Regions from separate parts of the Streptomyces sp. NPDC003027 genome, predicted to be linked through region 2. Evidence: predicted binding sites of a transcription regulator. Region 2 holds the regulator's gene; each other region holds the start of a gene.
What was found. Region 2 encodes HrcA, which represses chaperone genes, less so after heat shock. Its sites were predicted from a motif close to TTNGCACTCNGNNNNNCNGAGTGCNAA; they were not measured.

Region 1 (7,661 bases), on a different contig from region 2:
GCCCCCGTCAACAGCTCCTGCCAGTACTCCTTCACGGTGTGGGGCCACACGAGCGCGCTCTACCGGATCTACCACCCGGAGACGGACCGTTTCGTCACCAAGACGAGCGACCCGGTCCGGCTCGCCCGCAACCCCACCCGGATCGTCAACGTCAGCATCAGCCCCTCGCGGCCGCGCACCAACACGCAGATGACCGTCAAGGGTCTCGTGCAGCAGAAGGTGAACGGCGTCTGGAAGGCCATGCCGGGCGCCAAGCTGACGCTGGTCTTCAAGCCCAAGGGCGACCCCAACTGGTACTGGGCGAAGAAGGACATCGCGACCAACTCGTCCGGCTCCTTCTCCACCAGCAACGTCAACTACGGCGACGGCACCTGGGCGCTGTTCCTCCAGTCCAAGTCCGGTTACTTCTACAGCGAGTCGAGGACGATCTATGTCGATGCGCTCTGACCTCCGCCGCTCGGCCGTCTGCCTGGTCACCGCGCTCACCCTGGGCGTCACGGTGACCCCCGCCCTCGCCGAGGAGCCGGTCCCCGCGACCGTGGGCATCGGCCGGGCCGTCACCGACGCCGAGCAGCGCGGCACCTTCCGGGTGACCGCGTGGACGGACGCGCCGCAGGCCGCCGTCGCCTCGGTATCCGCCAAGGTCCGCCACGGCAACACCGTCCTCGCCGAGATTCCGGCGCTGGTGGAGAACCCGTCGAGCCGGGGCACCTTCGCCCTGCCCGCGGACGCCACCCTCAAGCTCACCGAGGACGGCGGGTCCGTCCCGGCGCTCGGCAAGTACGCCATCGACGTGACGGCGACGGACTCGGCGGGCAACACGGTGGTCCGCGCCGACGCCGGCACGCTCGACTTCACGCTGCGGCCGTCCTTCGAGAGCTTCGGCGTCGGAACCCCGAGCTGGTCCGACAAGAACCTGCGCCCCAAGGGCCGCCTGCTCGGCATCCAGCCCGGCTCCGGCGACCGCGTGCCGCTGACCGGCCGTACGGTCGCGTACCAGCGCACCGGCGAGCAGGGGGGCCCGATCGGCTCCGCGACCACCGCCGACACCGGCGGCTTCACCGGCGAGCCGGTCCCGGCCACCCGGGAGTACGAGTCGATCAACGCCTCGTACAGCGAGGACAGCGCCGAGGTGCACGGCACCGCGATCTACCACGCGTGGAGCTCGGCGCGGACCAAGCGGATGACGCTGACCGCGAGCGCCGACAGGACGCGCGCGCTGAGCGGCGAGACCGTCACCCTCACCGGCCGGCTCACCGACCCGGAGAACGCCGGCGCCCCGCTGGCCGACGAGCCGGTGCAGGCGGGGGTGGGCAACGGGCTGCCGAAGACCGTGCGCACCGACGCCGACGGACGGTTCACCGTCCAGTTCGTCGCCGCCCCGGTGGGGGACGGCAGCGGCTGGTGGGTGCGGAAGGCCGACCTCTTCCAGGAGTGGTTCACCGCGGGCGGCCCCCTCGCCCTGCCGAAGGACTCGCGCACCACCGTGATGGGCTACTCCCTGGCGCCCGACGCGCGGCTGATGGTGTGGGGCGAGTTCCGCTCCCCGTACGAGCGGTGGTCGTCCACCTCGTCCAACCAGACGGTCGTTCTCGAGCAGTCGCCCGACGGGCGGACCGGCTGGAGCAAGGTCGCCTCGACGAGCTTCTACTCCGACGTCCGGGCTTCGTTCGGCATCAGCGCGTGGAACAAGGGCGGCTGGTTCCGGCTGCGGCACCTCACCACCGATTACTACGCGGAGTCCGTGAGCAGGACGTTCCACATCGTCCGGACGCCGACCCGGGTGCTGAACGTCAACGCCTCCCCGGAGCCGGTCCGCAAGGGCGCGACGGTGACCGTGACGGGCACGCTCCAGCAGGACGTGGCCGGCTGGAAGCCGCTGGCGTCGCAGCAGGTGCAGCTTCGGTTCCGGGCCAAGGGCTCCTCGAAGTGGATCACGGTCGCCAAGGGCAGCACGGCGGCGAACGGCGGCGTCGCCCTGAAGCACACGGCGACGGGGGACGGCGTGTACACGCTGTTCTACGCGGCCGACGGCACGCACTTCCAGGCGACGGGCACGGGCGACTACGTCGACGTGCGCTGACCCTCCGTACGACTGAAGGGCGGCACCCCCGGTGGGGGTGCCGCCCTTCGGCGTCCGGCAGAACCGCTGATCCTCGCGGGATCAGAAGTCCATGTCACCGCCCGGCATGCCGCCCGGAGCGGCCGCGGAGGCCTTCTCCGGCTTGTCGGCGATGACGGCCTCGGTGGTCAGGAACAGCGCGGCGATGGAGGCCGCGTTCTGCAGCGCGGAACGCGTCACCTTCGCCGGGTCGATGATGCCCTCGGCGATGAGGTCGACGTACTCGTTGGTCGCGGCGTTGAGGCCGTGGCCGACGGGCAGGTTGCGGACCTTCTCCGCCACGACGCCGCCCTCGAGGCCGGCGTTGACGGCGATCTGCTTCAGCGGGGCCTCAAGGGCCAGCTTCACGATCGCGGCACCGGTGGCCTCGTCGCCCGTGAGGTCGCCCTCGAGCTTCTCGAAGACCGAGGAGGCCTGGAGCAGGGCCACGCCACCACCGGCGACGATGCCCTCTTCGACGGCCGCCTTCGCGTTGCGGACGGCGTCCTCGATGCGGTGCTTGCGCTCCTTGAGCTCGACCTCGGTCGCGGCACCGGCCTTGATGACCGCAACACCGCCGGCGAGCTTCGCCAGGCGCTCCTGCAGCTTCTCGCGGTCGTAGTCGCTGTCCGAGTTCTCGATCTCGGCGCGGATCTGGTTGACGCGGCCGGCGACCTGGTCGCTCTCGCCCGCGCCGTCCACGATCGTGGTCTCGTCCTTGGTGATGACGACCTTGCGGGCGCGGCCCAGCAGGTCCAGGCCGGCGTTCTCGAGCTTGAGACCGACCTCCTCGGAGACGACCGTGCCGCCCGTGAGGATGGCGATGTCGTTCAGCATGGCCTTACGACGGTCGCCGAAGCCCGGAGCCTTGACGGCGACGGACTTGAAGGTGCCGCGGATCTTGTTGACGACCAGGGTCGACAGGGCCTCGCCCTCGACGTCCTCGGCGATGATCAGCAGCGGCTTGCCCGACTGCATGACCTTCTCCAGGAGCGGGAGCAGGTCCTTCACGGAAGAGATCTTGGAGTTGACGATCAGGATGTACGGGTCGTCCAGGGACGCCTCCATACGCTCCATGTCGGTGGCGAAGTACGCCGAGATGTAGCCCTTGTCGAAGCGCATACCCTCGGTGAGCTCCAGCTCCAGACCGAAGGTCTGGGACTCCTCGACGGTGATGACGCCTTCCTTGCCGACCTTGTCCATCGCCTCGGCGATGAGCTCGCCGATCTGGGTGTCGGCGGCGGAGATGGAGGCCGTGGAGGCGATCTGCTCCTTGGTCTCGACATCCTTCGCCTGCTCCAGCAGGGCGGCGGAGACGGCCTCGACGGCCTTCTCGATGCCGCGCTTCAGAGCCATCGGGTTGGCGCCGGCCGCCACGTTGCGCAGGCCCTCGCGGACGAGCGCCTGGGCGAGGACGGTCGCGGTGGTCGTACCGTCACCGGCGACGTCGTCCGTCTTCTTGGCGACTTCCTTGACCAGCTCGGCGCCGATCTTCTCGTACGGGTCCTCGAGCTCGATCTCCTTGGCGATGGACACACCATCGTTGGTGATCGTGGGGGCGCCCCACTTCTTCTCGAGGACGACGTTCCGGCCCTTGGGGCCAAGGGTGACCTTGACGGCGTCGGCGAGCTGGTTCATCCCGCGCTCGAGACCGCGCCGTGCCTCCTCGTCGAACGCGATGATCTTGGCCATGTGAAGTGGTCCTCCCGGACATGGGGTGGATAACGCTCCAGGACCGCGCCGACGCCCGCGACGGACGGCCTGCGTACCCGGCGGTTCCTTGCCCCACCTGGCCGCGGGCCTCGTCTGCCCGATCCTCGTAAGCACTCTCACCTTCAGAGTGCTAACGCCAATGATTAGCACTCGCCCTAGGAGAGTGCAAGCGCCTCCCACAGATCGGGAGGCCCCGCGAGCCGTCCGGGAACGCACGAGGGGCCCGCATCCCGGTCAGGATGCGGACCCCTCGGCGTGAGTGCGTACGTGGTGGCCGATCGCGCCGTGCTCAGACGGCGAGCTTGACCATGTCCGCCTGCGGACCCTTCTGGCCCTGCGAGATCTCGAACTCGACTCGCTGACCCTCTTCAAGGGTGCGGTAACCGTCCATCTGGATCGCGCTGTAGTGGACGAAAACATCCGCACCACCGTCGACCGCGATGAAGCCGTACCCCTTCTCCGCGTTGAACCACTTGACGGTGCCCTGAGCCATGCCTAACTCCCCTATTACTGGCCCTTGCGCGGGACCGCACTTCGCGGACCCGGGTCAGACCCTGCGCCGGAACGCGTCGACCGCGGCTGAATGTATCTGCCCAACTGCCCTCTGCAACAGGTCAATCGGACGAGAATTCTGGGCACGCCGGAAAGGAGGATAAGGGAGGTTTCACTGAATTCCGGGGCAAGTCGGGCCCGTCAAAGTGCACAGAAGGTACACAACACTCGAACACTTTGGCTGCTTCTTGTCGCGCGTCGACGCATTCTCATATGCGTCCGGCATGAGCAGCGGAGGGGCCTTCCCCAACTCTACCGTGCTCAACCATGCAGAATTGCCCCCTCCGTTTCTGGCGGAGAGGGCAATTCGGGGAATCGCGGTGCGTCAGCAGCCGCCGGCGACGGCCGGGATGATCGACACGCCCGCACCGTCCGGCGTCGCCGTCTCCAGGCCCTGCTCGAAGCGGACGTCGTCGTCGTTCACGTAGACGTTCACGAAGCGGCGGAGCTTGCCCTGGTCGTCCAGGACGCGGGCCGCGATGCCCGCGTGGTTCTTCTCCAGGTCGGCGATGACCTCGGAGAGGGTCGCGCCCTCCGCCGGGACCTCGGCCCGGCCGCCCGTGTACGTACGGAGGATGGTGGGGATGCGGACCTTGACGCTCATCGGGTTCTCCAGTCTCTCAGTCGGCTCAGTGGGCCAGGCCGGCGTCGCGGAACGCGTCCAGGCTCGGGCGGATGGTGGCGGTCGCCTGCGAGGTGTCGGCCACCGCGTCCAGGGTCTTGAGGCCGTCGCCCGTGTTGAGCACGACCGTGGTCAGCGACGGGTCGATGAGACCGGCCTCGATCAGCTTCTTCGTCACGCCGACCGTGACCCCGCCCGCCGTCTCGGCGAAGATGCCCTCGGTGCGGGCCAGAATCTTGATCGCCTCGACGACCTGCTCGTCGTTCACGTCCTCCACGGCGCCGCCGGTGCGGCGGGCGATGTCGAGGACGTACGGGCCGTCGGCCGGGTTGCCGATGGCGAGGGACTTGGCGATGGTGTCCGGCTTCTGGGGCCGTACGACGTCGTGACCGGCCTTGAAGGCGGCCGACACCGGGGAGCAGCCCTCGGCCTGGGCGCCGAAGATCTTGTACGGCTTGTCCTCGACGAGGCCCAGCTTGATGAGCTCCTGAAGACCCTTGTCGATCTTGGTGAGCTGCGAGCCGGAGGCGATCGGGATCACCAGCTGGTCGGGGATGACCCAGCCGAGCTGCTCGCAGATCTCGTACGCGAGGGTCTTGGAGCCCTCGCCGTAGTACGGGCGCAGGTTGACGTTGACGAAGCCCCAGCCCTCACCCAGCGGGTCGCCGATGAGCTCGGAGCAGAAGCGGTTGACGTCGTCGTAGTTGCCCTCGATGCCGACGAGGTCGCCGCCGTAGACCGCGGCCATGACGACCTTGCCCTGCTCCAGGTCGTGCGGGATGAACACGCAGGAGCGGAAGCCGGCGCGGGCGGCCGCGGCGCCGACGGCGCCGGCCAGGTTGCCGGTGGAGGAGCAGGACAGGGTGGTGAAGCCGAAGGCGCGGGCGGCTTCGAGGGCCTGGGCGACGACGCGGTCCTTGAAGGAGTGCGTGGGGTTGCCGGAGTCGTCCTTGACGAAGAGCCTGCCCGGCTCGACACCGAGCTCACGGGCGAGGTTGTCGGCCTGGACGAGCTTGGTCCAGCCCGGGTTGAGGTTCGGCTTGTCGGCGACGTCGGCCGGGACGGGAAGCAGCGGGGCGTAGCGCCAGATGTTGGCGGGGCCGGCCTCGATCCGCTTGCGCAGCGCCTCGGGGTCACCGGTGGGCAGGTTGTAGGCGACCTCGAGCGGGCCGAAACACAGCTCGCAGGCGAAGATCGGGCCGAGCGGGAAGACTTCACCGCATTCGCGACAGGAAAGCCCGGAAGCGGGACCGAGATCGACCGTGCTCTGGGCGTTCGGCGTGTTCTCGGTGTTCGCGACAGTCTGTACAGCCATTGGAGGCGAGGCCCTTTCTCCTCATCTTTCCCATGGCGAATTTCGCCATGAGACGGATTTGGCACCTTCCCTAGTCGGGGACCTCGCTGGCGCGCTGTGTCGCGGACGAGACCGACTGGAGGGTTGCCGGGGCTTCAACGGGCCGTTTCCCTCTGCCCCTCTGGATGAGCGGTATTCGGTTGTGGAACGCGGGCGGCACCCCGACATGCGTCGGGCGTCCGCGTTGTTCAAGACTGTAACCGAAGGCATGGACGGTTGAGATGGTCGTCCGAACCGCGAGATGGAGATCACCTTGCTGGATGAAGTGGAGCGCTGGCTGGCCCGGCGGTCCTGGTCCGTGTCCGACCGTCCGCTGGAGCGGATCCTCGCGGCCAAGCGGGGGACGACGGTCAGCGTCGTGCTGCCCGCGCTGAACGAGGAGGCGACGGTCGGCGCGATCGTCTCCGTGATCCGCCGCGAGCTGATGTCCGACGCGGTCCCGCTCGTCGACGAGCTGGTGGTGATCGACTCCGGTTCCACCGACCGTACGGCCGAGGTCGCGGCGGCGGCCGGGGCCCGGGTGGTGGCGCGCGACGAGATACTTCCCCGGATACCGGCCGCCCCCGGCAAGGGCGAGGTCCTGTGGCGCTCGCTGATGGTGACGGGCGGGGACGTCGTCTGCTTCGTCGACGCGGATCTGCGGGACTTCTCCGCCGACTTCGTCTCCGGGATCGTCGGCCCGCTGCTCACCGAGCCGGACGTGCACCTCGTCAAGGCGATGTACGACCGCCCGCTGGGGGACGCGCCCGGTCAGGGCGGCCGGGTGACGGAGCTGGTGGCCCGCCCGCTGCTCAATCTGCACTGGCCCCTGCTGGCCGGTTTCGTCCAGCCGCTGGGCGGCGAGTACGCGGCGCGGCGCTCGCTGCTCGAACAGCTGCCGTTCCCCGTCGGCTACGGAGTGGAGCTGGGCCTGCTGGTCGACGCGCTGCACACGGTGGGCCTCGACGCGCTCGCCCAGGTCGACGTCGGGGTGCGCAAGCACCGCCATCAGGACGGGCAGGCGCTCGGCCGGATGGCGGCGGCGATCTACCGCACGGCGCAGCTGCGCCTGTCGCGCGGGCATCTGGTGCGGCCCCGGCTGACGCAGTTCGAGCGGGACGGGACGGGCGGCGGGAAGGGGTTCGCGCCGCGGACGTACGCGGTGGACACGGAGGAGCGGCCGCCGATGCTGGAGATCGCGGAGTACGCGCACCGCCGGGTGGCCTAGCCGCGTGGCGGAACGTCGGATGATCACGTTTCCTGCCTAGATTTCCCTTTCATGAGGTCTGTGCATCACAGGTTCACGCATCGAAGGGGAGCCCTCTTGGCGGTCGCCGGTC
Region 2 (7,661 bases):
CCCGCCTCGCGCGCCACCGACGCCGCCTGTCCGGCCGTCAGATGGCCGTGGTCCTCGGCGAGCCTGACGTCCTCGTCGAGGAAGGTCGACTCGATGACGAGCATGTCGGCGCCGTCGGCGAGCGCGTGCACGCCGTCGCAGAGCCGGGTGTCCATGACGAACGCGAACCGCTGCCCGCGCCGGATCTCGCTGACCTCGTCGAGCGTGACCCCGTCGAGGACGCCCTCGCGCTGGAGCCGGCCGACGTCCGGGCCCTTGATCCCGTGCGCGGCGAGCTTCGCGGGCAGGATGCGGCGCCCGTCGGGCTCGGTCAGCCGGTAGCCGAACGACTCGACGGGGTGCGAGAGCCGGTACGCGTCGAGGGTGTACGCGTCGGTGACGGCGAGGGGGCCGTCGGCGGCGACCGGCGTCTCGGTCAGCCGTACGGTCTCGCGGTAGGCCGTCGCGTACCGCAGCCGCTCGAAGAAGCGCTGACCGCTCGCCGGGTAGTGCGCGGTGACCGGGTGCGGGACCTGGTCGAGGTTGATCCGCTGGATCACCCCGGCCAGGCCGAGCGAGTGGTCGCCGTGGAAGTGAGTGACGCAGATCCGGTCGAGGTCGTGGGCCGCGACACCGGCCCGCAGCATCTGGCGCTGGGTGCCCTCGCCGGGGTCGAAGAGGATGCCCTGGCCGTCCCAGCGCAGCAGATAGCCGTTGTGGTTGCGGTGCCGGGTGGGCACCTGGCTGGCGGTGCCGAGGACGACCAGTTCACGTACGGACACGACCGGTTCTTTCCTCTTATCCGGGGGGCCAGTTGAGGCCGCGGCCGCCCAGCACGTGCGCGTGGGCGTGGAAGACGGTCTGGCCCGCGCCGACGCCCGTGTTGAAGACGATGCGGAAGCCGCTGCCGTCGACCTTCTCCTGCGCGGCGATCTCGCCGGCCTCGCGCAGCACGTCGGCGGCGACGGTCGGCGCGGCGGCGGCGAGGGAGGAGGCGTCCGGGTAGTGGAGGCGCGGGATGACGAGGACGTGCGTGGGCGCCTGCGGGTTGATGTCCCGGAAGGCGAGGGTCGTCTCCGTCTCCCGGACGATCGTCGCCGGGACCTCCCCCTCCGCGATCTTGCAGAACAGGCAGTCGCTCTGCGGCTCTCCGGCCATGGCCCGGGCCTCCTCGCCTTCGATGATCAGTACACGGGCATCGTATCGGCCACGTCCGGGCCGGGAGTCGCGGTGGTACGGGCGCGGCGCCCGCGCTCGCGGGACCCCGGCGGGGGCTCAGGACCAGCGGCCCGTACGGCCGAGCAGCAGCGCGGTCGCCGCCGTGCCGGCCGTGGAGGTGCGCAGGACGCTGTGGCCCAGCCGGTACGGCTGGGCGCCCGCCTCCTCGAAGAGGGCCAACTCCTCCGGCGACACTCCCCCTTCCGGCCCGACGACCAGCACGATCTCGCCCTCGGCCGGGAGAGGCGCGTCGGCGAGCGCGCCGCTGGGGTGGGCCCGGTCCTCGTGCAGGACGGCCGCGAAGTCCGCGCCCGCGAGGAGCGCCGCCACCTGCTTGGTGGTCATCGCGTCGGCGACCTCGGGGAAGCGTGTACGACGCGACTGCTTGCCGGCCTCGCGCGCGGTGGCCCGCCATTTGGCGAGGGCCTTCAGGCCCCGGTCACCCTTCCACTGGGTGATGCAGCGGGACGCGGCCCACGGCACGATCGCGTCGACACCGGTCTCGGTCATGATCTCGACGGCGAGTTCGCCCCGGTCGCCCTTGGGCAGCGCCTGGACGACGGTGATACGGGGCGTGGGCTCCGGCTCCTCGTACGTGCCCGAGACCTCGACGGTCAGCCGGTCCTTGCCCTCGGCGGCCAGGACGACGCAGTCGGCCCAGGTGCCGCGCCCGTCCGTGAGGACGAGCTCCTCCCCCGCGCGCAGGCGCTTCACGGAGACGGCGTGGCGGCCCTCGGAGCCGTCCAGGACGAAGCTTCCGGTGCCGGGGACGGCGTCGACGACGAAGACGGGTGCGGTCATGTCAGGTTCCTCTGGGCGAGCGCGGAGAGCGCGGTGTCGAGTTCGGCGGCCAGCACCTCGACGAGCTGTCCCGCCGGGAGTTCGCGGGCGAGCCGGTGGCCCTGGCCGGCCCACAGGGCCATGCCCTGCGCGTCGCCCGCGGCGGCGGCGGCCTTGCGCAGGGGGGCCGTGAGGTGGTGGATCTCGGGATATCCGGCGGGGGCGTAGGGGCCGTGCTCGCGCATGAAGCGGTTGACGAGGCCGCGCGCCGGGCGCCCGGAGAAGGCCCGGGTGAGCTCGGTGCGGACGAAGAGGGGGTCGGTCATGGCCCGCTTGTGCAGCGCGTGCGCGCCCGATTCGGGGCACACGAGGAACGCGGTGCCGAGCTGGGCGGCGTCGGCCCCCGCGGCGAGCACGGCGGCGATCTGCGCCCCGCGCATGAGTCCGCCGGTCGCGACGATCGGCAGCCGCACGGCCTCCCGGACCTGGGTGACCAGCGTCAGGAGCCCGGTCCCGTCGCCGGCCTCCGGGTCGTCGCGATGGGTCCCCTGGTGCCCGCCCGCCTCCACGCCCTGGGCGCAGACGGCGTCGGCCCCGGCCCGCTGGGCGGCCCGGGCCTCCTCGGCGGAATTGACGGTGACGACGGTGAACGTACCGGCGCGGGCGAAGGCTTCGAGGGTGTCGCGGCCGGGGCAGCCGAAGGTGAAGGAGACGACGGGGACCGGGTCCTCCAGCAGGATGGCGACCTTGGCGTCGAAGGCGTCGTCGCGTCCGCTGTCGGCGTCGCCGAGGGCGGTGTCGTACCAGGTGGCCTCGCCGGCGAGCTGGTGACCGTACATCTCGACGGCGGCGGGGTCGGCGGGCTGCCCGCTCTGCGGCATGAAGAGGTTGACGCCGAAGGGCTGCCCGGTCAGCCCGCGGACCTGTTTGATCTCCTGGTACATGCCGCCGGCGGTCTTGTAGCCGCCGGCCAGGAAGCCGAGGCCTCCGGCCTCGCAGACGGCTCCGACCAGCTGCGGACAGGAGGCGCCACCCGCCATGGGGGCCTGCACGATCGGGTACCGGGAGAGATCGTTCAGTGCGGTGGACATGCAGGCATCGTGTCATGAGCGGGTACCGCGCCCGAAACGCCGGAGGGCGCCCTCCGCGCTCGGCGGAGGGCGCCCCCGTACGGGCTTCGGCGGGCCGGTGTCTACCGCCCGTTGAACGCGTCCTTGAGGCGGGAGAACAGGCCCTGCTGACCCGGCTGGAACTGGCCCGTCGGCCGCTCCTCGCCGCGCAGCTTCGCCAGCTCCCGCAGCAGGCGCTCCTGCTCGGGGTCCAGCTTCGACGGCGTCATGACCTCGACGTGCACGATCAGGTCGCCGCGCCCGCCACCGCGCAGATGCGTGATGCCGCGCCCGTGCAGCGGGATCGACTGGCCCGACTGCGTGCCCGGACGGATGTCGACCTCCTCGATGCCGTCGAGCGTCTGCAACGGCACCTTGGTGCCGAGCGCGCCCGCGGTCATCGGGATCGTGACCGTGCAGTGCAGGTCGTCGCCCCGTCGCTGGAAGGTCTCGTGCGGGACTTCGTGGATCTCGACGTACAGGTCGCCCGCCGGGCCTCCGCCCGGGCCGACCTCGCCCTCGCCGGCGAGCTGGATGCGGGTGCCGTTGTCGACACCGGCCGGGATCTTCACGGTCAGCGTGCGACGCGAGCGGACCCGGCCGTCGCCCGCGCACTCGGGGCACGGGGTCGGGACGACGGTTCCGAAGCCCTGGCACTGGGGGCAGGGACGGGAGGTCATGACCTGGCCCAGGAAGGACCGCGTCACCTGCGACACCTCACCGCGGCCGCGGCACATGTCACAGGTCTGCGCGGAGGTGCCGGGCGCGGCGCCCTCGCCGGAGCAGGTCGTGCAGACGACCGCCGTGTCGACCTGGATGTCCTTCGTCGTACCGAACGCGGCCTCGTTGAGGTCGATCTCCAGCCGGATCATCGCGTCCTGGCCGCGGCGCGTCCGCGAGCGCGGCCCGCGCTGCGAGGCCGTACCGAAGAACGCGTCCATGATGTCCGAGAAGTTCCCGAAGCCGCCCTGGCCGAAGCCACCGGCACCGCCGGCACCGCCGGAGGCCGAGAGCGGGTCGCCGCCGAGGTCGTAGACCTGCTTCTTCTGCGGGTCCGACAACACCTCGTAGGCGGCGTTGATCTCCTTGAACCGCTCCTGCGTCTTCGGATCGGGATTCACATCCGGGTGCAGCTCGCGGGCGAGCCGCCGGAATGCCTTCTTGATCTCGTCCTGGGACGCGTCGCGGCGCACGCCGAGTACGGCGTAGTAGTCCGTGGCCACTTACGACTCCGCCAGGATCTGTCCGACGTAACGTGCCACTGCGCGTACCGCTCCCATCGTTCCGGGGTAGTCCATGCGGGTCGGTCCGACCACGCCGAGTTTGGCGACTGCCTCGTCGCCCGAACCGTAGCCGACCGCGACGACGGACGTGGAGGTGAGTCCCTCGTGGGCGTTCTCGTGCCCGATCCGTACGGTCATGCCCGAGTCCTTGGCCTCGCCGAGCAGCTTGAGGAGCACGACCTGCTCCTCCAGAGCCTCCAGGACGGGCCTGATCGTGAGGGGGAAGTCGTGCCCGAAGCGGGTGAGATTGGCGGTGCCGCCGATCATCAGCCGTTCCTCGTGCTCTTCCACCAGGGTTTCCAGCAGGGTCGCGAGAACCGTCGAGACCGTGCCGCGGTCCTCCGCCTCGAAGGACTCCGGCAGATCCTGCACCAGCTGGGGCACGTCCGCGAAACGGCGGCCGACGACCCGGCTGTTCAGCCGGGCCCGCAGATCCGCCAGCGAGGTCTCGCCGAACGGCGCCGGGCAGTCGATCATCCGCTGTTCGACCCGGCCGGTGTCCGTGATCAGGACGAGCATCAGCCGGGCGGGGGCCAGCGAGAGCAGCTCCACGTGGCGGACCGTCGAGCGGGTCAGCGACGGGTACTGCACGACGGCGACCTGGCGGGTCAGCTGCGCGAGCAGCCGGACCGTACGCCCGACGACATCGTCGAGGTCCACGGCACCGTCGAGGAAGTTGTGGATGGCCCGCCGCTCGGGCGTCGACAGCGGCTTGACACCGGCCAGCCGGTCGACGAAGAGGCGGTAGCCCTTGTCGGTCGGGATACGTCCGGCGCTGGTGTGGGGCTGGGCGATGTAGCCCTCGTCCTCGAGGACGGCCATGTCGTTGCGAACGGTGGCGGGCGAGACGCCGAGCTTGTGACGCTCCGTGAGCGCCTTGGAGCCCACGGGCTCCTCCGTCCCCACATAGTCCTGGACGATGGCGCGCAGCACCTCGAGTCTGCGTTCGCTGAGCATGGGCGCACACCTCCAGCTGTCGTTCCGGTTGCTCCGTGTTTGGCACTCGCCCTGTTCGAGTGCCAGGAAACCCCCGGCCAGTGTACGGCGGTGGTCGTCGTTCCTGGCAAGGCGGCGGCGACGCACTCCTGCCCCCCGCCTCAGCGGATAGCGTCGCCGCATGGATGTCGGTTGGGAAGAGTTCGGCTGGGAGCGGCTCGCGGACGGGGTCGGGCGGCGGCGACTGCCCGGCTGGGACGCCACGGTGGGACTGGTGCTCGGGGAGAGGGCGGTGCTCTTGTACGACACGGGCTCCACGCTCCGCGAGGGCGCCGAGCTGCGGACGCAGGTGGAGGCGATGACCGGCCGCAAGGTGACGCACATCGCACTGAGCCATCCGCACTTCGACCATGTGCTGGGTACGGCGGCGTTCTCGGCTGCGGAGGTGTACGGCGCGGTGGGCGTCGACGAGCTGATGCGCCGGGAGCGGCACGCGCTGCGGACGGACGCAGTACAGCACGGGGTCGACGAGGCCGCCGCGACGGAGGCGACCGACGTGCTGGTGGCGCCGCGCCACACGGTGTCCGGCGAGTGGACGCTGGAGCTGGGCGGCCGGCAGGTGCTCCTCGCCAATGTGGGTCCCGGTCACACGGGGCACGACCTGGTGCTTCTCGTACCCGGCGCCCCGGAGGTCGTCTTCTGCGGCGACCTGGTCGAGGAGTCCGGGGAGCCGCAGGCCGGTCCGGAGGCGATCGGCACGCACTGGCCGGCGGCGCTCGACCGGCTGGTGGCCCTGGGCGGCGAGGACGCGGTGTACGTGCCGGGTCACGGGGCGGTCGTCGACGCCACGTTCGTACGGGCGCAGCGGGAAGAGCTGGCACGGCGCTTCGGAGTGTCATAACCTCGCGCGAATGCGCAGCTACAACCCGGACCTGACGCCCCCTTGGAAGAAGCCGGCCCCGGTGCCGGAGGTCCCGGCGGACGCCGACCTCGTGGTGGAGGAGGTCTCGACGGGCTTCTGCGGGGCGGTGATCCGCTGTGAGGCGGGCACGGTGACCCTGGAGGACCGATTCGGCAAGCACCGGGTCTTCCCGATGGAGCCGCGTGGCTTCCTCCTGGAGGGCCGTGTGGTGACCCTGGTCCGTCCGGTGGCGGCGGCGCCCTCCCGCCCCGCCCGTACGGCCTCGGGCTCGATCGCGGTCCCGGGCGCGCGGGCCCGGGTCGCCCGAGCGGGCCGCATCTATGTGGAGGGCCGCCACGACGCCGAGCTGGTGGAGCGGGTCTGGGGCGACGACCTGCGCATCGAGGGTGTCGTGGTGGAGTACCTGGAGGGCATCGACGACCTGCCGTCCATCGTGGCCGACTTCGCCCCGGCGCCGGACGCGCGGCTCGGTGTGCTGGTGGACCACCTGGTGGAGGGGTCGAAGGAGTCCCGCATCGCGTCCCGGATCTCCTCTCCGGACGTCCTGATCGTCGGCCATCCCTACATCGACGTGTGGGAGGCGGTGAAGCCGTCCTCCGTGGGCATCCCGGCCTGGCCGGCCGTCCCGCGCGGCCAGGACTGGAAGACGGGCGTCTGCCGCGCACTGGGCTGGCCGGAGAACACGGGCGCGGCCTGGCAGCACATCCTGTCGAAGGTGCACTCCTACAAGGACCTGGAGCCGGCCCTGCTGGGCCGGGTGGAGGAGCTGATCGACTTCGTCACGGCCCCGTAGGAGTCCACGCGCTCCCGGCGACCCCGGGCAGGCGTCCGCTAGTCCACCAGGTCCCTCACCACCGCGTCCGCCAGCAGACGCCCCCGGAGCGTCAGGACCGCGCGCCCCGACGCGTACGCGGCCGGGTCGAGGAGCCCCTCGTCGCGGGCGCGCAGCGACGCGGAGAGGCCCTCCGGGCGCAGGAGGTCCAGCGGGCAGCCCTCGCGGAGCCGGAGTTCGAGGAGCACCCGCTCCACGCGCCGGTCCTCCGCCGAGAGGATCTCCCGCCCCGCGCCCGGCGACCTCCCCGACGCCAGCGCCGCCGCGTACGCCCCCGGATGCTTCACGTTCCACCAGCGCACACCACCCACGTGGCTGTGTGCCCCCGGCCCGGCGCCCCACCAGTCGGCGCCGCGCCAGTACAGCTCGTTGTGCAGGCAGCGCCCGGCCTCCGTGGTGGCCCAGTTCGACACCTCGTACCACTCGAAGCCGGCCTCCGCGAAGACCGAGTCGGCGATCAGATACCGGTCCGCGTGCACGTCGTCGTCGGTCATCGGCACCTCGCCCCGCCTGATCCGCCGTGCCAGCTGCGTCCCCTCCTCCACGATCAGCGCGTACGCGCTGACATGGTCGGGGCCGGCGCCGATCGCCGCGTCGAGCGA
Region 3 (7,661 bases), on a different contig from region 2:
CCTGCTGCATGGCGGCCATGCTGCCAGACGGGTCCGACGGCTCTCCGCGCCTAAAATGGAGGTGTCCCACCCGGTCCGGGAGGCGTCATGACATTCGTACAGATCATCGATTGCAAGACCAGCCGGCTCGACGACATGAACCGGCTCATGGACAAGTGGGTCGAACAGACCAAGGGCAAGCGCACCGCCACCCACAGCATCATCGGCAAGGACCGCTCCGACGCCTCCCACCTGGTGGAGATCGTCGAGTTCCCCTCCTACGACGTGGCGATGACGAACTCGCAGCTCCCCGAGACCGACCGGATCTTCCGGGAGATGGTCGCGCTCTGCGACGAGATGCCGACGTTCACCGATCTGGACGTCGTCCGCGACGAGCAGCTGTACAAGACGACGGCCCGGCGGTTCTTCGAGCTGGCCTCGGCCGACGGCGGGCTGCCACCACTCGACGAAATCTTCGACGAGGACTACCACGACCACGATCCCGCCAATCCGCAGGACGTCATCGGCATGGACGCGGTCCGGCGGGAGCTGGACGAGTGGCGGGGCGGCTTCCGGTTCCGGTTCACCGTCGAGGACCAGATCGCGGAGGGTGACCGGGTCTGCACCCGTTGGACCTGGAACGCCACGCACACCGGCGACTTCATGGGGATCGAGGCGACCGGCAAGGAGGTCTCGATGTCCGGGACGGTGGTCCACCGGTTCCGTGAGGACGGCAAGATCGTCGAGGGGTGGTGGCAGTACGACCTGCTCGGGCTGATGGGGCAGCTCGGCGCCGTGGAGGTCTGAGCGACGGGACCGTGGAGGTCCGAGCGACGGGAAAGGCCGAGGCCCGGCGCCCCCCGTCGGGGGCACCGGGCCTCGGTGATCAGCTGTGCGAGCGACCGGGTGGGCCTCAGTGCGAGTGGCCGTGACCGTGGCCGTGGCCCGCGTCCGCCGACTCCTCTTCCTTCTTCTCGACGACCAGGGTCTCGGTCGTGAGCAGCAGGGAGGCGATCGAGGCGGCGTTCTCCAGCGCGGAGCGGGTGACCTTCACCGGGTCGATGACGCCGGCCTTGATCAGGTCGCCGTACTCGCCGGTCGCGGCGTTGAAGCCCTGGCCCTTGTCGAGCTCCGCCACCTTGGAGGTGATGACGTAGCCCTCGAGGCCGGCGTTCTCGGCGATCCAGCGCAGCGGCTCGACGGCGGCGCGGCGGACGACGGCGACACCGGTGGCCTCGTCGCCCTCCTTGCCGAGGTTGCCCTCGAGGATCTTGACGGCGTGGACCAGAGCGGAGCCACCACCGGAGATGATGCCCTCCTCGACCGCGGCGCGGGTCGCGGAGATGGCGTCCTCCAGACGGTGCTTGCGCTCCTTGAGCTCCACCTCGGTGGCGGCGCCGACCTTGATCACGCACACGCCGCCGGCCAGCTTCGCGAGGCGCTCCTGGAGCTTCTCGCGGTCCCAGTCGGAGTCCGTGGACTCGATCTCGGCCTTGATCTGGTTGACGCGGCCCGCGATGTCCTCGGAGTTGCCGGCACCGTCGACGATGGTGGTGGCGTCCTTGGTGACGGTGACGCGGCGGGCGGTGCCCAGCACGTCCAGGCCGGCCTGGTCGAGCTTGAGGCCGACCTCCTCGGCGATGACGGTGGCACCGGTGAGGGTGGCCATGTCGCCGAGCATCGCCTTGCGGCGGTCACCGAAGCCGGGAGCCTTGACGGCGACGGCGTTGAAGGTGCCACGGATCTTGTTCACGACCAGGGTCGACAGGGCCTCGCCCTCGACGTCCTCGGCGATGATCAGCAGCGGCTTGCTGGAGCCGGCCTGGATGACCTTCTCCAGGAGCGGCAGCAGGTCCTGGATCGAGGAGATCTTGCCCTGGTGGATCAGGATGTACGGGTCGTCGAGGACGGCCTCCATACGCTCCTGGTCGGTGACCATGTACGGGGACAGGTAGCCCTTGTCGAAGGCCATGCCCTCGGTGAAGTCGAGCTCCAGGCCGAAGGTGTTGGACTCCTCGACGGTGATGACACCGTCCTTGCCGACCTTGTCCATCGCCTCGGCGATGAGCTCGCCGACCTGCTGGTCCTGCGCGGAGAGGGCGGCCACGGCGGCGATGTCCGACTTGTCGTCGATCGGGCGCGCGGTGGCGAGCAGCTCCTCGGAGACGGCCTTGACGGCGGCGTCGATGCCCTTCTTCAGGGCGGCCGGGGAGGCGCCGGCGGCGACGTTGCGCAGACCCTCGCGGACCAGGGCCTGGGCGAGCACGGTGGCGGTGGTGGTGCCGTCACCAGCGATGTCGTTGGTCTTGGTCGCCACCTCCTTCACCAGCTGGGCGCCGAGGTTCTCGTACGGGTCGTCGAGCTCGACCTCGCGGGCGATCGTGACACCGTCGTTGGTGATGGTGGGGGCGCCGAACTTCTTGTCGATGACGACGTTGCGGCCCTTGGGGCCGATCGTCACCTTCACCGTGTCGGCGAGCTTGTTGACGCCGCGCTCAAGGGCGCGACGGGCGTCCTCGTCGAACTTCAGGATCTTCGCCATGGAGCGATTCAGCCCTCTCGGATTTCGTGGTGAAACTGGTGAAACGAACCGCGCCCCCGGACGCCCAGTGCGGGGTCTAGGGGCGCAGCTCAATGCATCTGACTTCGGTGAAGCGGTGTCCGGGGGCGACCCCGGATCCCGGACTACTTCTCGACGATCGCGAGAACGTCGCGAGCCGAGAGGACGAGGTACTCCTCGCCGCTGTACTTCACCTCGGTGCCGCCGTACTTGCTGTACAGCACGATGTCGCCGGTCTTCACGTCGAGCGGCAGGCGCTCGCCGTTCTCGAAGCGGCCCGGGCCCACGGCCAGGACGACGCCCTCCTGGGGCTTCTCCTTGGCGGTGTCCGGGATGACCAGGCCAGAGGCGGTGGTCTGCTCGGCGTCGAGCGGCTGGACCACAATGCGGTCCTCGAGCGGCTTGATGGCAACCTTGGAGCTGGTGGTCGTCACGATCCGACCTCCCCCTTCGGAGATCTCGGGGTCAACTGTCTGAGGTGGCGACCAGGTGGATCCGTCGTCGCGGGTGCCGGACCTGCCCGTCGCTGTGTTGGCACTCTCCGGTGGGGAGTGCCAGAGCCGAGACTATGACCGCGGTTAGCACTCGGTCAAGCGGAGTGCCAATTCAGTCCCGCGTGGCGGTTCCGGAACGCTCCCCGCCAGACCGGTCCGGCCGGCCGGCGGGGCCCGTGTCACACGTAGTCCTCCAGCCTGGCGACGGCGTAGCCCTTGGCCGTGATCGTGCTCATCACCCGACGGATCATGTCCGGCATCGACCCCTTCCAGTCCTGCTTGCCCCGGAAGTGGGTGAGGACGATGTCGCCGGGGTGCAGGTCCCGGTCCCACTCACGCCACTCCATCCGGTCCGGGAAGGCCTCCGATGCCCACAGCGGTACCGCCTTCACTCCGCACGCCTTGGCCGCGCGCAGCGTGTCCTCGTTGTAGTTCCCGTACGGCGGCCGGAAGAGCGGCGGCCGCTTGCCGTACCGCTTCTGGATCGTGTCCTGCATCCCGCAGATCTCCCGCTTCTGCGACGCGTAGGAGAGCCCGGGCATGTACCGGTGGTTGAGGGTGTGGTTGTGCAGGGAGACGCCGGCGTCCTGCATCTTCTTGAAGTAGCCGTAGTCCTCCTTGACCAGGTAGTCGCTGAGGAAGGCGCTGTACGGGATCCGCAGCTCGCTCATCATCCGCAGGAGCTCGGGGTCCTTCTCCGCGCCGTCGTCGATCGTCAGGAAGACGACCTTCTCCTTGGTCGGCACGGTGGTGAAGACGGGCGGCAGGTTTTCGCCGCCGGTCTCGAACCCCTTGCGGGTGGTGACCCTCGGCTTGACGGCGGGCGGGGCGGGAGCTTCCAGCGGCGGCCGGTCGAGCCCCCACTTCCTGGCGGCGAGCACCCGGGCCGCCCGCTGCTTGCGGACCTTCTCGACGTACGCGTTGAGGGCGGCGGACGCGCCCTGCGGCTGCCCCTGGGGCCCGCCGGGGGCGGGACCGCCCGGGGCGCCCGGACCGCCGGCGGAGCCGTCCGAGGGCGCCCCGCAGGCCGAGGCGAGGGCGGCGACGAGCAGCGCCGCGGCCACCGCCCTCCGCGACCGGCGCACGCCCCGGGAGGTTCCGCACCGGAGACCCATTTCTTCTGTTTGTCGTACTAGCTGCATGGCGCCGCATCCTGTCAGCGCCGAGCTCCTCCGCCCCCGCGACACCGCCGCGCCACGCGCACCATCCCCCGGCCGGCCCACCGGCGGCCAGGCACCACAATGGGGCGGTGACCGACCTCGCCGCCTTCACCGCCCTGCTCGCCCCCGAGGGCCAGACCCTGCTCGCCGCCCTGCGCGACCACGACCCCGCCCAGGAGCTGGCCGTCGTCTCCCGGCTGCGCCGGGACCACTCGGCCGAGCTGGTCACGGCGGCGGTCGGGCAGGCCAGGCTCCGGCAGCGCGCGGTGGCGAAGTTCGGCGCGGACGACGCGTACCGGATGTACTTCACGCCCCACGGCGTGGAGCAGTCCACCCGGGCGGCCGTCGCGGCCTACCGGGCCCGCCGCTTCAAGGAGCTCGGCGTCCGGTCGGTCGCCGATCTGTGCTGCGGCATCGGCGGGGACGCCATCGCCTTCGCCCGGGCCGGGATCTCGGTCCTCGCCGTGGACCACGACCCGCTGACCGTCGAGGCCGCCCGCGCGAACGCCGCCGCGCTCGGGCTCGACGGGCTGATCGAGGTCCGCCTCGCGGACGTCACGGAGATCGACGCGGCCCCCTACGACGCGGTCTTCGTCGACCCGGCGCGGCGCGGTGGACGCGGCCGGATCTTCGACCCCGAGGCGTACTCCCCGCCGCTCTCCTGGGCGATCGAGGCCGCGCGCCGGGCCCCGCACGCGGCGCTGAAGATCGCCCCCGGCGTGCCGCACGAGGCCGTCCCCGAGGACGCGGAGGCGGAGTGGATCTCGGACGGCGGCGATGTGAAGGAGGCGGTGCTGTGGTTCGGCACGTCCCCCGGCACCGTCCGCGCCACCCTCCTGCCCTCCGGCGCCGGCCTGACCGGCCGGGGCCTGCCCGATCCCGCCGTCCGCCCGGTCGGCCGCTACCTCTACGAGCCGGACGGCGCCGTCATCCGCGCCCACCTGGTCGCCGAGGTCGCCGAGGCGCTGGACGGCGGCCTGATCGACGAGACGATCGCCTACATCACGGCGGACGCGCTCACCCCCACCCCCTACGCCACCGCGTACGAGATCACCGACCGGCTGCCCTTCAACCTCAAGAAGCTGAAGGCGCTGCTGCGCGAGCGCGAGGTGGGCACCCTGACGGTGAAGAAGCGCGGCTCGGCCGTCGAGCCCGAGGAGCTGCGCCGCAGGATCAAGCCGAAGGGCCCGCACTCCGCCACGGTCTTCCTCACCCGTGTCGCGGGCGCCCCGACGATGCTGGTCGGCCGGCCGGCGCGTTGACCGGCCCGCCCCTCCACGACGAGCCGTTCCCGGAACCGCTCGGGTGCGCGACCGGAGCCGGGTGGCCGTCTACCGGGCCCGCGGCGCCCGCCCCACCCTCCGGGACCGGTCCAGGAGCAGTTCCCGCTCCCGTTCGTTGCGGGTGAGCGAGGCCGCCCGCTGGAACTCGGCCCGGGCCTCGGCCGTGCGCCCCAGCCGGGCCAGCAGGTCTCCCCGGACACTCGGGAGCAAGTGGTAGTGCGCCAGGGCCGGTTCGCCGGCCAGCGCGTCGACGATCGCCAGACCGGCCGGTGGGCCCTCGGCCATCGACACGGCGACCGCGCGGTTCAGTTCGACGACCGGCGAGGGCGCGAGGGAGGCCAGCCGGGCGTACAGCGCGGCAATCGTCCGCCAGTCCGTCTCCTCGTACGTCCGCGCCCTCGCGTGGCAGGCGGCGATCGCGGCCTGGAGCGCGTACGGGCCGTAGTCGCCGCCCTTGCCGGCCCGTTCGAGGGCGGCGAAGCCACACCGGATCATCAGCCGGTTCCAGCGGCTCCGGTTCTGCTCGGCGAGCAGCACCGGCTGCCCGTCCGGGCCGGTCCTGGCCGCCGTCCGGGACGCCTGGATCTCCAACAGGGCGGCCAGCCCGTGCGCTTCACCCTCCTCGGGCATCAGGGCGGCGAGGACCCGGGCCAGTCGCAGGGCGTCCTCGCAGAGCGCCGGGCGCAGCAGGTCGTCGCCCGCCGTGGCCGCGTATCCCTCGTTGAAGATCAGGTAGATGACGTCGAGGACGGAGCCGAGCCGGGCCGTCCGCTCCTCCCCGTACGGCACTTCGAACTCCACGCCCGCCTTCGCCAGCGACCGCTTCGCCCGTACGATCCGCTGCGCGACGGTCGCCTCCGGTACGAGGAAGGCGCGGGCGATCTCGTCCGTGCGCAGTCCGCCGACCAGCCGCAGGGTGAGCGCCGTGCGCGCCTCGGCGGAGAGGACGGGGTGGCAGGCCGTGAAGACCAGCCGCAGCAGATCGTCGTCGATGTCCCCGGGGCCGGAGGGCTCGGGGTCGTACGACTCCTCCGTCAGCTCACGGCCGACCTCCGCAAGTTTGCGGGCGTATGTCTCCCGGCGCCGTACGAGGTCGACGGCGCGGTTCTTGGCGGCGGCCGTCAGCCAGGCGCCCGGCCGGTCCGGGACCCCCGTCCGCGGCCACTGTTCGAGTGCGGCGACGAGCGCGTCCTGGGCGATCTCCTCGGCGATGCCGACATCGCGCACGATCCTCGTCACGGCGGCGATGATCCGCGCCGACTCCATCCGGAAGACCGTCTCGACGGCGGCGGGGGCGGGTGCGGTCATGGATCCACCATGACAGCACCCGCCCCGGCGGTGCCTACATCTCTTCGATCTCGCGGACCTCGCAGGTCACCTTCCACTGCGGCGGGTGGATCTCCAGGAAGCGCTTCGCCCACTCGACGGCCTCGGCCATGTCGCGGCACTGGGAGATCGAGTAGCCGCCGACGACCTCCTTCGTCTCGGTGAACGGGCCGTCGGTGCAACCGATCTTCCCGCCCTCCCAGACGACCCGGGTGGACTCGGAGGTGGGCTTGAGGCCGGCCGTCTCCAGCATCACGCCGGCCTTGGTGATCTCCTCGAAGAGCGCGCCCATGCGGTCCTCGAAGCCGGGGTCGGCCTCCTCCATCTGGAAGGCGCCTTCTTCGATGCGGACCAGCGTCAGGTAGCGGGGCATCGTGTTCTCCTCGGTGGTGCGCCGGCGGGGCCGTTCCCCGCCTCTCACCCATACGTCGATCGGGCGCCGCCCGCATCGACACGTCCGCCGAAGAACTTTCAGACGTAGTCCTCCAGGCGGGCCACCGTGAAGCCCTGGTCCTGTATGCGGCGGAGCATGTTGGCCGTCATCTCCGTCATGGTCGTGCCCTTGAGCTCGGCCGGGCCGCGGAAGTGGGCCAGGATGATGTCTCCGGGGTGCAGCTTCCCGTCCCCGCGCTGGTACCGCATGTTCTTGATCTGCATCGACTCGCGCCACAGCACGATCGCGTCCACGCCGCAGCCGCCGGCGGCGGCGCGGGTGTCCTCGTTCCAGTTGCCGTAGGGCGGGCGGAAGAGGCGGGGGGCCGTCCCGTACTCCTTCGTCAGCCTGGTCTGCTGGCCGCATATCTCCCGCTCCTGGGCGGCCCGGCCGAGCGTGCGCAGGTCGGGGTGGGTGAGGGTGTGG

Region 1: groL (chaperonin GroEL) is a predicted target of HrcA. The motif match lies at 3,958-3,984, and genes of this name have one in related genera.
Region 3: groES (co-chaperone GroES) is a predicted target of HrcA. The motif match lies at 3,118-3,144, and genes of this name have one in related genera.

What each region holds. Positions count from the first base shown of each region.
Region 1 is NZ_JBSFTU010000011.1:110,714-118,374, reverse strand. It holds gene ACWDX6_RS11455 (hypothetical protein) at 1-447, shown strand, start outside; gene ACWDX6_RS11450 (hypothetical protein) at 437-2,083, shown strand; gene groL (chaperonin GroEL) at 2,165-3,793, opposite strand; gene ACWDX6_RS11440 (cold-shock protein) at 4,104-4,307, opposite strand; gene ACWDX6_RS11435 (MoaD/ThiS family protein) at 4,692-4,970, opposite strand; gene thrC (threonine synthase) at 4,996-6,303, opposite strand; SAM riboswitch class I at 6,322-6,474, opposite strand; gene ACWDX6_RS11425 (glucosyl-3-phosphoglycerate synthase) at 6,596-7,549, shown strand; gene ACWDX6_RS11420 (hypothetical protein) at 7,646-7,661, shown strand, end outside.
Region 2 is NZ_JBSFTU010000001.1:102,873-110,533, reverse strand. It holds gene ACWDX6_RS00485 (ribonuclease Z) at 1-761, opposite strand, end outside; gene ACWDX6_RS00480 (histidine triad nucleotide-binding protein) at 778-1,137, opposite strand; gene ACWDX6_RS00475 (16S rRNA (uracil(1498)-N(3))-methyltransferase) at 1,255-1,998, opposite strand; gene ACWDX6_RS00470 (nitronate monooxygenase) at 1,995-3,068, opposite strand; gene dnaJ (molecular chaperone DnaJ) at 3,170-4,309, opposite strand; gene hrcA (heat-inducible transcriptional repressor HrcA) at 4,310-5,326, opposite strand; gene ACWDX6_RS00455 (MBL fold metallo-hydrolase) at 5,487-6,206, shown strand; gene ACWDX6_RS00450 (DUF3097 domain-containing protein) at 6,217-7,020, shown strand; gene hemW (radical SAM family heme chaperone HemW) at 7,059-7,661, opposite strand, start outside.
Region 3 is NZ_JBSFTU010000020.1:91,664-99,324, reverse strand. It holds gene ACWDX6_RS16890 (hypothetical protein) at 1-10, opposite strand, end outside; gene ACWDX6_RS16885 (ester cyclase) at 88-786, shown strand; gene groL (chaperonin GroEL) at 893-2,521, opposite strand; gene groES (co-chaperone GroES) at 2,665-2,973, opposite strand; gene ACWDX6_RS16870 (polysaccharide deacetylase family protein) at 3,213-4,175, opposite strand; gene ACWDX6_RS16865 (class I SAM-dependent methyltransferase) at 4,283-5,455, shown strand; gene ACWDX6_RS16860 (RNA polymerase sigma factor) at 5,525-6,784, opposite strand; gene ACWDX6_RS16855 (YciI family protein) at 6,819-7,175, opposite strand; gene ACWDX6_RS16850 (polysaccharide deacetylase family protein) at 7,274-7,661, opposite strand, start outside.